2 linked regions of the Thermotoga maritima MSB8 genome follow. The protein of the gene in region 2 interacts with the protein of the main gene of each other region in a pairwise test. Links are inferred from orthologs where the notes say so. Each region holds a gene or a part of one and is shown on either strand. Other genes may lie near its edges.

Region 1 (3,836 bases), 400 kb from region 2 along the record:
ATCAACTTCGCTCTGGCGTTCGCTATTTCTTCGAGTATCTCTTTTTCATGCGCGGCGTAGCCCTTTACAGTTTCAACGAGATTTGGAATGAGATCTGCCCTTCTTTGAAGTTGATTCTGGATCTGGCTGTACTTTTCCTGAACTTCCTGCTCAAGGGAAACAAGGTAGTTGTAGTATCCCACAGTTGTTCCAATGATGACAACTACCAGTACGAGTATCACTATCAGTACGATCAGACCTCTTTTCACTCGGATCCCTCCTTCCATTTACTCATGTTACCATGAAATTCTATATTATGAAAATTCTCGTTCATGGATATTATCCAAAAAATTCATTTATCATCGATTAATAAGAATTATTGGGTTTTATGATCGAGATTCTTTGTTTTTCTCTCGTTGACTTTTCATTTTCCTTCGTGTTACCATTCTTGTGAAAACGATTTCGAAAACGATTTCATCAAGACACAAGGGAGGATGTTTCTAGTGATTTCCGTCGTGGGGAGTTCAAACATAGATATCGTTCTGAAGGTTGATCACTTCACAAAACCTGGTGAAACCCAGAAAGCGATAGAGATGAACGTTTTTCCGGGTGGAAAAGGGGCGAATCAGGCTGTAACAGTCGCAAAAATTGGAGAGAAAGGATGCCGTTTTGTAACGTGCATTGGAAACGATGATTACTCTGATCTGCTCATAGAGAATTACGAAAAACTCGGAATAACTGGATATATAAGAGTTAGTCTTCCTACAGGAAGAGCGTTCATAGAAGTCGATAAAACAGGACAAAACAGGATCATCATCTTTCCTGGAGCGAACGCCGAACTGAAAAAAGAATTGATTGATTGGAATACGCTCTCTGAAAGTGATATCCTTCTCCTTCAAAACGAAATTCCTTTTGAAACCACCTTGGAATGTGCGAAAAGATTCAATGGAATTGTGATCTTTGACCCCGCACCCGCGCAGGGAATAAACGAAGAAATCTTTCAGTACCTGGACTATCTCACACCGAATGAAAAAGAGATCGAAGCCCTGTCGAAAGATTTCTTCGGTGAGTTTTTGACGGTTGAGAAAGCCGCTGAGAAGTTTCTGGAACTCGGCGTCAAGAATGTGATAGTGAAGCTCGGTGACAAAGGAGTACTTCTTGTGAACAAAAATGAAAAGAAACACTTTCCGACCTTCAAAGTAAAGGCTGTGGACACAACAGCGGCGGGGGACGTGTTCAATGGAGCTTTTGCCGTTGCTCTGTCTGAGGGAAAAAATCCCGAAGAGGCGGTAATCTTTGGAACGGCAGCAGCGGCCATATCGGTAACAAGGTTGGGAGCTCAAAGTTCTATTCCAGCGAGAGAAGAAGTAGAGGCGTTTTTGAAGAATTTATGAGGGGGCAGAATCATGAAAAAGGTTGGTATTTTGAATTCGGAAATTTCTAAGATTGTAGCGGATATGGGACACATGGATACATTAGCCGTTGTGGACTTAGGATTTCCTATCCCGCAGGGAGTAAAAAAAGTAGATCTGGTGGTTGATAGAGGAAAGCCTGGCTTGATGGAAGTTATAGAAATTCTTCTTCGGGAGTTAAAGGTGGAGAGAATAATCCTTGCAAAGGAGATGGATGAGAAGAGTATACAAACTAAACAGGAACTTCTGAAACTTATAGAGAAAATGAATGGACCAGTTGAAGTCGTTACAGTTCCTCATAAGGAGTTTAAGGAAATGTCGAAAAACGTGAAGGGGATTATCAGAACAGGAGCGGACATTCCTTATTCCAATGTAATACTTGTGGGAGGGGTTATCTTCTAAATTTGAAAAGAAGAAAATACTGTTTTTACCTCAAATTTCCTTAGGGAGGTGGGTTTTATGAAGAAGAGCTTGTTTGTGGTGTTGGTATTGGTTGGATTGTTACTGGTTTCCTTCACAGGTTTGGCACAGGAACAGCAGAAACCAAAAGGAAAGATGGCTATTGTGATCTCCACACTTAACAATCCATGGTTTGTTGTCCTCGCTGAAACAGCGAAGCAAAGAGCAGAACAACTCGGCTATGAAGCTACTATCTTTGATTCTCAGAATGACACAGCTAAGGAGTCGGCTCACTTCGATGCGATCATAGCTGCCGGATATGATGCCATCATCTTCAATCCCACCGATGCGGATGGATCGATAGCAAACGTGAAGAGAGCGAAAGAAGCAGGCATACCTGTCTTCTGTGTAGACAGGGGAATTAACGCAAGAGGACTGGCGGTAGCACAAATTTATTCAGATAACTACTATGGTGGTGTGCTTATGGGTGAATACTTTGTAAAGTTCCTCAAAGAGAAATATCCAGATGCAAAAGAAATCCCATATGCGGAGCTTCTCGGAATACTCAGTGCACAACCCACCTGGGATAGATCAAATGGATTCCACAGCGTTGTAGATCAATATCCCGAGTTCAAGATGGTGGCACAGCAATCCGCAGAATTTGACAGAGACACAGCTTACAAAGTCACAGAACAGATTCTCCAGGCACATCCTGAAATTAAAGCCATATGGTGCGGAAACGATGCTATGGCACTCGGTGCTATGAAAGCATGTGAAGCTGCAGGAAGAACCGATATCTACATTTTTGGATTCGATGGAGCAGAAGACGTGATAAATGCCATCAAAGAAGGAAAGCAGATCGTAGCAACTATCATGCAATTCCCGAAACTTATGGCAAGATTGGCAGTTGAATGGGCTGACCAGTACCTCAGAGGTGAAAGAAGCTTCCCGGAGATTGTACCTGTCACTGTTGAGCTGGTGACAAGAGAAAACATCGATAAGTACACTGCTTACGGCAGAAAAGAAGAATAATCACTGAGCTAATCTAGACAGGGGGACCCGCGACCTATGAGCGGGTGCCCCCTTTTAGAAAGGAGGATGGAATTTGAAATCGAAGTTAACTAAAAGAAAAGTTATTTCCATGATTGTTGTCTTCTTTATCTTACTTCTGATCTATCTTTCGTGTGATGTCATTCCTATAGAAGAAATGGAGAAAGGCTTCGATCCCAAAAGATACGCCAGAGAATTATGGTTCAAGCTCCAAGACATGATGAACGAGGGACTTGGTTATGATGCGGTGGAAGTTTTAAATACATTGGACGAAAATCCTGAACTTGCTCATCAAAAGTTTGCTAAGGTAGTTGGCGTTTCAAATTACAGATATTACATCATACAGGGTGTAGGAGAAATTGTTGAAATAAAAGACGATGGAATACTCGTTAAAGTCAGAGAAAACCGCAAAGTTCCAGATTTGTTTCTAAGTAATCACATTTTTGGCAATGGAATAGTCAACGCTACTGGTATTGCAAAAATGGAAGATTTTGATAGAATCATTGATTTCAACCTCACTGCCACGGAGCTGAACAAAATAGTGAAAGAAGAGGTGGTCAATTCTTTCTTAAAACAACTCTCGAAAGGAGCAGGCAGCGTGGGTTCTCTTGTTAGATTCATAGCCGTTTTTACTCTACTCAAAGATGAAGAAATTAAGTATCCAATAGAAGCGATTCCGCTTTATCTGGAAATTCAGGGAGGTTTTTGATATGATGCTCAACACAGAAAAAGAAAGGGAAGTATTGCTGGAAGCCAGAAATATTACCAAAACTTTTCCGGGAGTAATCGCTGTCAATAATGTAACTCTTCAAATATATAAAGGGGAAGTTTGCGCTCTGGTTGGAGAAAACGGAGCTGGCAAATCCACTCTCATGAAGATTTTGGCCGGGGTATATCCGGATTACGAGGGACAGATCTTTCTGGAAGGAAAAGAGGTTCGATTCAGGAATCCAAGAGAAGCCCAGGAGAATGGAATCGCCTTAATTCCTCAAGAAC
Region 2 (5,395 bases):
TCTCAGGTTTTCCCTCAAAAAAGTCAGAGAATTTCTGGATGCGGAAGAAGTCTATCTGATAGAGGGCGATGCTTCTTATTCTTCGAAGGGAGAGAAACTCTCCATCGATGAGATAAAAAAGAAACATCCAGGGGCGAGTGTGAGAGAGTGGAGGAACAAACTGCATCTTGTTGTGGTTCGCGAAGGCGCATTCGATGAAGAAGAAGAGGTACTCTGTACGAAACTTTTAGAATTCATCGGAAACGTATCAGAAAAACTCTGGAGGCTTAAAGAAGAAGTCCAGAAATTGAAAAAGTCGTACGAAGAACAGCTGAAAGTTTCAGAGATACAGAAAGAACACATAAAGAAAATGAGAATAATTTATTACGTCAGCCAGGCCATGAGATCTGTTTATGATCCGAACAACCTTTACCGTGTGATTTTGCTCAGCCTTGTTTCAGAGAGAGGATTCAATTTCGACCGTGCTGTTCTTCTCAAAAAAGATGAAGGTACAGGCTCTCTGATGGTCGTTTCCGCGGTGGGTGGCGATACACTTCAGGAACACGAAGAACTCAAGAGATACCTCAGAAAAAGAACCTTGAGATACACAGATCTGGTACAGTTTTTAAGGGAGGAGGCGCTCACATTCTCGTTTGAAACGAAGTTCAATGAAAAAATAAGGGGAAAGAGATTTTACTACAGAGAACATCCGATATTCGAAAGGGTGGTTTTGAGAAAGAGTATAGTGAGGACTTCGAGAGAAACTCTCGAAAAAATCAGGTACGAAATAGAAGATGTTATAAGTATCCTTGAAAACGATGAGTTCATAGTCTTTCCACTTGTTGGGCGATGGGACACTCTCGGTGTTGTGGTGGTGGACAACAAATTCAGCAAAAAGGAAGTCACCGATCTGGATCTGGACGTGCTCAAACTTTTCTCTGAAAGTGCAGGTCTTGCTCTGGAGAACGCATATAATTACGAAAACCTGAGAAAGAAAACTCTGGATCTTCAGCGTCAAAACGAACTCGTGGAACACCTCAGGAACTTCAGTGAAAGCATTCTGGAGAGCCTGGAAACAGCCATCATAACGCTGAGCAAAGATGGGCGTATAACCGAATGGAACAAAAAGGCCGAACAACTGTTTGGTCTGAAGAAAGAAAACGTACTCGGAAGAAGGCTCAAAGATCTCCCCGACTTTGAAGAGATCGGATCAGTCGCAGAAAGCGTTTTTGAAAACAAAGAACCCGTGTTTCTCAACTTCTACAAATTCGGAGAAAGGTATTTCAACATAAGATTCTCCCCTTTCAGAAATGCCAAAACACAGTTGCTCGAGGGAGTCATCATCACGATCGACGATGTCACAGAGCTGTACAAATACGAAGAGGAAAGAAAAAGAAGAGAAAGACTTTCCATACTGGGAGAGATGACTGCAAGAGTCGCTCACGAGATAAGGAATCCAATAACGATAATAGGCGGTTTCATAATGCGCATGAAGAAACATCTTGACGATCCAGAGACGCTGAAGAAATACATCAACATAATAACGAACGAACTATCCAGGCTTGAAACGATTGTCAAGGAAATCCTGGAATACAGCAAAGAACGGCAGGTGCTGGAATTCACCGAATTCAATCTGAACGAACTCATAAGAGAGGTCTACGTTCTATTCGAGGAAAAGATCAGAAAGATGAACATAGATTTTTGCTTTGAAACGGACAACGAAGACCTCAGAGTTGAAGCCGATAGAACGAGGATAAAACAGGTACTGATAAACCTTGTTCAAAATGCAATAGAAGCGACAGGGGAAAATGGTAAGATAAAGATAACGTCGGAAGATATGTACACCAAGGTGAGAGTGAGTGTCTGGAACTCGGGTCCCCCCATACCGGAGGAGCTGAAAGAAAAGATATTCTCACCGTTCTTCACCACAAAGACTCAGGGAACAGGTTTAGGACTTTCAATCTGCAGAAAGATCATAGAGGATGAACACGGAGGAAAAATATGGACGGAAAACAGAGAAAACGGGGTTGTTTTCATCTTTGAAATTCCAAAGACACCAGAAAAGAGGTGAGAGAATGAAAAGGATACTGGTTGTCGATGATGAGCCGAACATAAGGGAACTTCTGAAAGAGGAACTTCAGGAAGAGGGTTACGAAATTGACACGGCAGAAAACGGGGAAGAAGCCTTGAAAAAATTCTTCTCTGGAAACTACGACCTGGTGATTCTCGACATAGAGATGCCCGGTATCAGTGGACTGGAGGTAGCCGGTGAGATCAGAAAGAAAAAGAAAGACGCAAAGATTATCCTCCTCACGGCCTATTCTCATTATAGATCCGATCTTTCTTCGTGGGCAGCGGATGAATACGTTGTGAAGTCGTTCAACTTCGACGAATTGAAAGAGAAAGTGAAGAAGCTACTTTCGTGACACAGGAGGTGTGAAAAGTTTATGGAATACAAAAACACACTGAACTTGCCAAAAACTTCATTTCCAATGAAGGCAAACTTGGTGAACAAAGAAAAAGTTTTTCTCGAAGAATGGGAAAAGATGGACCTTTACAACTACGTACTCGAACAGAGAAAAGGAAAACCCCTTTTTGTCCTGCACGATGGACCCCCTTACGCAAACGGTCACATCCACATTGGAACGGCCCTGAACAAGATTCTGAAGGACATCGTCGTCAAATACAAAACGATGAGAGGATACAGGGCACCGTACGTTCCTGGCTGGGACACCCACGGTCTTCCCATAGAACACAGGGTGTCTCAGGAACTGGGTGAAAAGATAAAAGAAATGTCACCCGCAGAGATCAGAAAGAAGTGTGAGGAATTCGCTCTCAGATTCGTTGATATACAGAGAGAAGAATTTAAAAGACTCGGCGTTCGGGGAGACTGGGAAAATCCATACATCACGTTGAAGCCAGACTACGAGGTGAAAATACTGGATGTTTTCAAAACCCTTGTAGAACAGGGAAACGTTTACAGATCTTTGAAACCCATCTACTGGTGTCCGAGATGCAGAACTGCCCTCGCGGAAGCGGAAATCGAATACCACGATCATAAATCTCCTTCCATATACGTGAAGTTCAGATCCAAAGAAGATCCGAATTTCTTCATCGTGATATGGACCACAACACCCTGGACACTGCCGGCAAACGTCGGTATCGCTCTGCACCCCGATTACGAATACTCGGTGGTGAAAGTCGGAGAAGAGAAATGGGTCATCGCAACGGATCTTCTCGATGCTTTTTCGAAGGAGACTGGAATCGACTGTTCCAATGTCGTCGAGAAAATAAAAGGAAAAGATCTGGAAGGAAAAGAGTTCGTTCATCCCATCTTCGATGACAGGACCTCCAGAGTCATTCTGGCCGATTACGTATCTCTCGAAACAGGAACAGGATGTGTTCACATAGCCCCCGGTCACGGTGAAGAAGACTACATCTACGGTCATGTGCAATACGGTCTTCCCATCGTCTCTCCCGTTGATGAGGAGGGACGTTTCACGGAAGAAGCGGGAAAATACAAGGGAATGTTCATAGAAGATGCCAACGAGGTGATCATAGAGGATCTGAAGAGAAAGGGTATTCTCGTTCACGCTTCAAGTATCACACACTCCTACCCGCACTGCTGGCGCTGTAAAGGACCTGTGATCTTCAGAGCAACTGAGCAGTGGTTCATTTCTGTGGATCACAACAACCTCAGGCAGAAAGTGCTGGAAGAAATAGACAAGGTGAAGTGGATACCGGAATGGGGCCGGAACAGAATCAGATCCATGGTGGAGGAAAGGCCCGACTGGTGTATCTCAAGACAGCGTGTCTGGGGAACTCCCATACCAGCGGTGAAATGTAAAGAATGCGGAGAAGTGGTACTCGATCCGAAGGTGATAGAACACTTCATGAAAATCGTTGAAAAAGAAGGTACAAACGCCTGGTTTGAAAAAGAGGTGGAAGAACTCATCCCCGAAGATTTTGTGTGTCCAAAATGCGGCAAGCGATCTTTCGAAAAAATGCTGGATACACTCGACGTATGGATAGATTCTGGTGCCTCCTTCGAATACATAACCACGAAGAGAGAAGATCACCCGTTCCCCCTCGACATGTACCTTGAAGGTAGCGATCAGCACAGGGGATGGTTCCATTCTTCCATCTTCCTTGCCGTCGCAAAGAGGGGGTCCGCACCTTACAAAGAAGTGCTAACACACGGATTCATAAAGGACGAACAGGGAAGAAAGATGAGCAAGTCCCTCGGAAACGTAGTGGATCCCATGGAAGTGGTGGAAAAATACGGTGCCGAGATTCTGAGACTGTGGCTTGCGAGCAGCGACTACTTCAACGACATAAAGATATCCATGAGGATCGTCGAACAACAAACGGAAGTTTACAGGAAGATAAGAAACACGTTCCGATTCCTCCTTGGAAATCTAGAGGACTTTGATCCTGAACTTGACAGAGTTCCTCATGAAAAACTCTTAACGATCGACAGATGGGCTCTTGGACGACTGCAGGAGATCATAAAACGCGCCACCGAATATTACGACAGCTACGAATTCTCGAAGGTTTACAATCTCGTGGTGAAGTACTGCACAACAGAACTCAGCTCCCTCTACCTGGACGTCGTAAAGGACAGACTCTACGTGGAAGCGAAGGATTCAATATACAGAAGATCGGCGCAGACGGTGATGCACGAAATACTCATCTCTCTGATGAAGATCCTTGCACCCATCATGACTTTCACGATGGAAGAGGTTTACTCCCATCTTCATGAAAAGGACAGAAAATACAAAACGGTTCAGGCAGAATACTGGCCAGAGTACAGAGAAGAGTTCATCGATAGAAAGCTCATGGAAGACTTCGAAAAACTCCTCTCCATAAGAGAAGACGTGTTGAAGGCCCTCGAGGAGAAGAGACAGCAAGATGTGATCGGTCACTCCCTCGACGCTGAGGTCGTACTTGTACCCAAAAATGACACCATCAAAGCGCTTCTGGAAAAATACAGAGACATACTCGAAGAACTCTTCATAGTATCGAAGGTATCCCTTTCGGACGCTTCGGGAGAATTGAAAGGAGAACTGGTAGAGGTGACCGTCAAACACGCAGAGGGTGAAAAATGTCAGAGGTGCTGGAAATACACAACGGAGATCTCTGCTTCTGAAGATTTTCCGGGGGTTTGTCCAAGGTGTCTGGCTGTTTTGAAAGGAGAAAGGAAGTGACAGCGTGGAAGACATGAAAGTTTCTTTTCTGAAGATTATCACAGAAGCGTACGGTTTGAGGGCAACCGATGTGCACATCTCGGTGGGTTGCCCTCCTTATTACCGTATAGATGGGGACCTTGTACCTCAGGAAAAGTACGGAAAACTCACAAAAGAATCTATAATGAACGCTCTGAAAGATCTGTTCACTGAGATCGGACAGCCGTTCC

The links. Proteins that work in one complex are often made in the same cells at the same time.
Region 1: the proteins of ileS (region 2) and TM_RS04895 interact in binary tests that used the Escherichia coli proteins (3 or more experiments, as listed by UniProt). The link is inferred for Thermotoga maritima MSB8 from one-to-one orthologs.

Annotation. Positions count from the first base shown.
Region 1 is NC_000853.1:974,761-978,596, reverse strand. What follows is about bases 1,053-3,836. They hold TM_RS04895 (D-ribose ABC transporter substrate-binding protein), read left to right. Parts: upstream 1,053-1,850; coding sequence 1,851-2,822; downstream 2,823-3,836. Other genes in these bases: TM_RS04885 (sugar ABC transporter ATP-binding protein), read left to right, coding at 3,551-3,836; TM_RS04890 (DUF2291 domain-containing protein), read left to right, coding at 2,896-3,549; rbsD (D-ribose pyranase), read left to right, coding at 1,386-1,793; rbsK (ribokinase), read left to right, coding at 1,053-1,373. Outside these bases: TM_RS04910 (LemA family protein), read right to left, coding at 1-248; more of rbsK, read left to right, coding at 483-1,052. UniProt on the Escherichia coli protein: Part of the ABC transporter complex RbsABC involved in ribose import. Binds ribose. Also serves as the primary chemoreceptor for chemotaxis.
Region 2 is NC_000853.1:1,376,801-1,382,195, forward strand. The notes cover bases 2,096-5,386. They hold ileS (isoleucine--tRNA ligase), read left to right. Parts: upstream 2,096-2,426; coding sequence 2,427-5,186; downstream 5,187-5,386. Other genes in these bases: TM_RS06890 (response regulator), read left to right, coding at 2,096-2,405; TM_RS06900 (type IV pilus twitching motility protein PilT), read left to right, coding at 5,191-5,386. Also shown: TM_RS06885 (sensor histidine kinase), read left to right, coding at 1-2,050; more of TM_RS06890, read left to right, coding at 2,055-2,095; more of TM_RS06900, read left to right, coding at 5,387-5,395. UniProt on the Escherichia coli protein: Catalyzes the attachment of isoleucine to tRNA(Ile). As IleRS can inadvertently accommodate and process structurally similar amino acids such as valine, to avoid such errors it has two additional distinct tRNA(Ile)-dependent editing activities.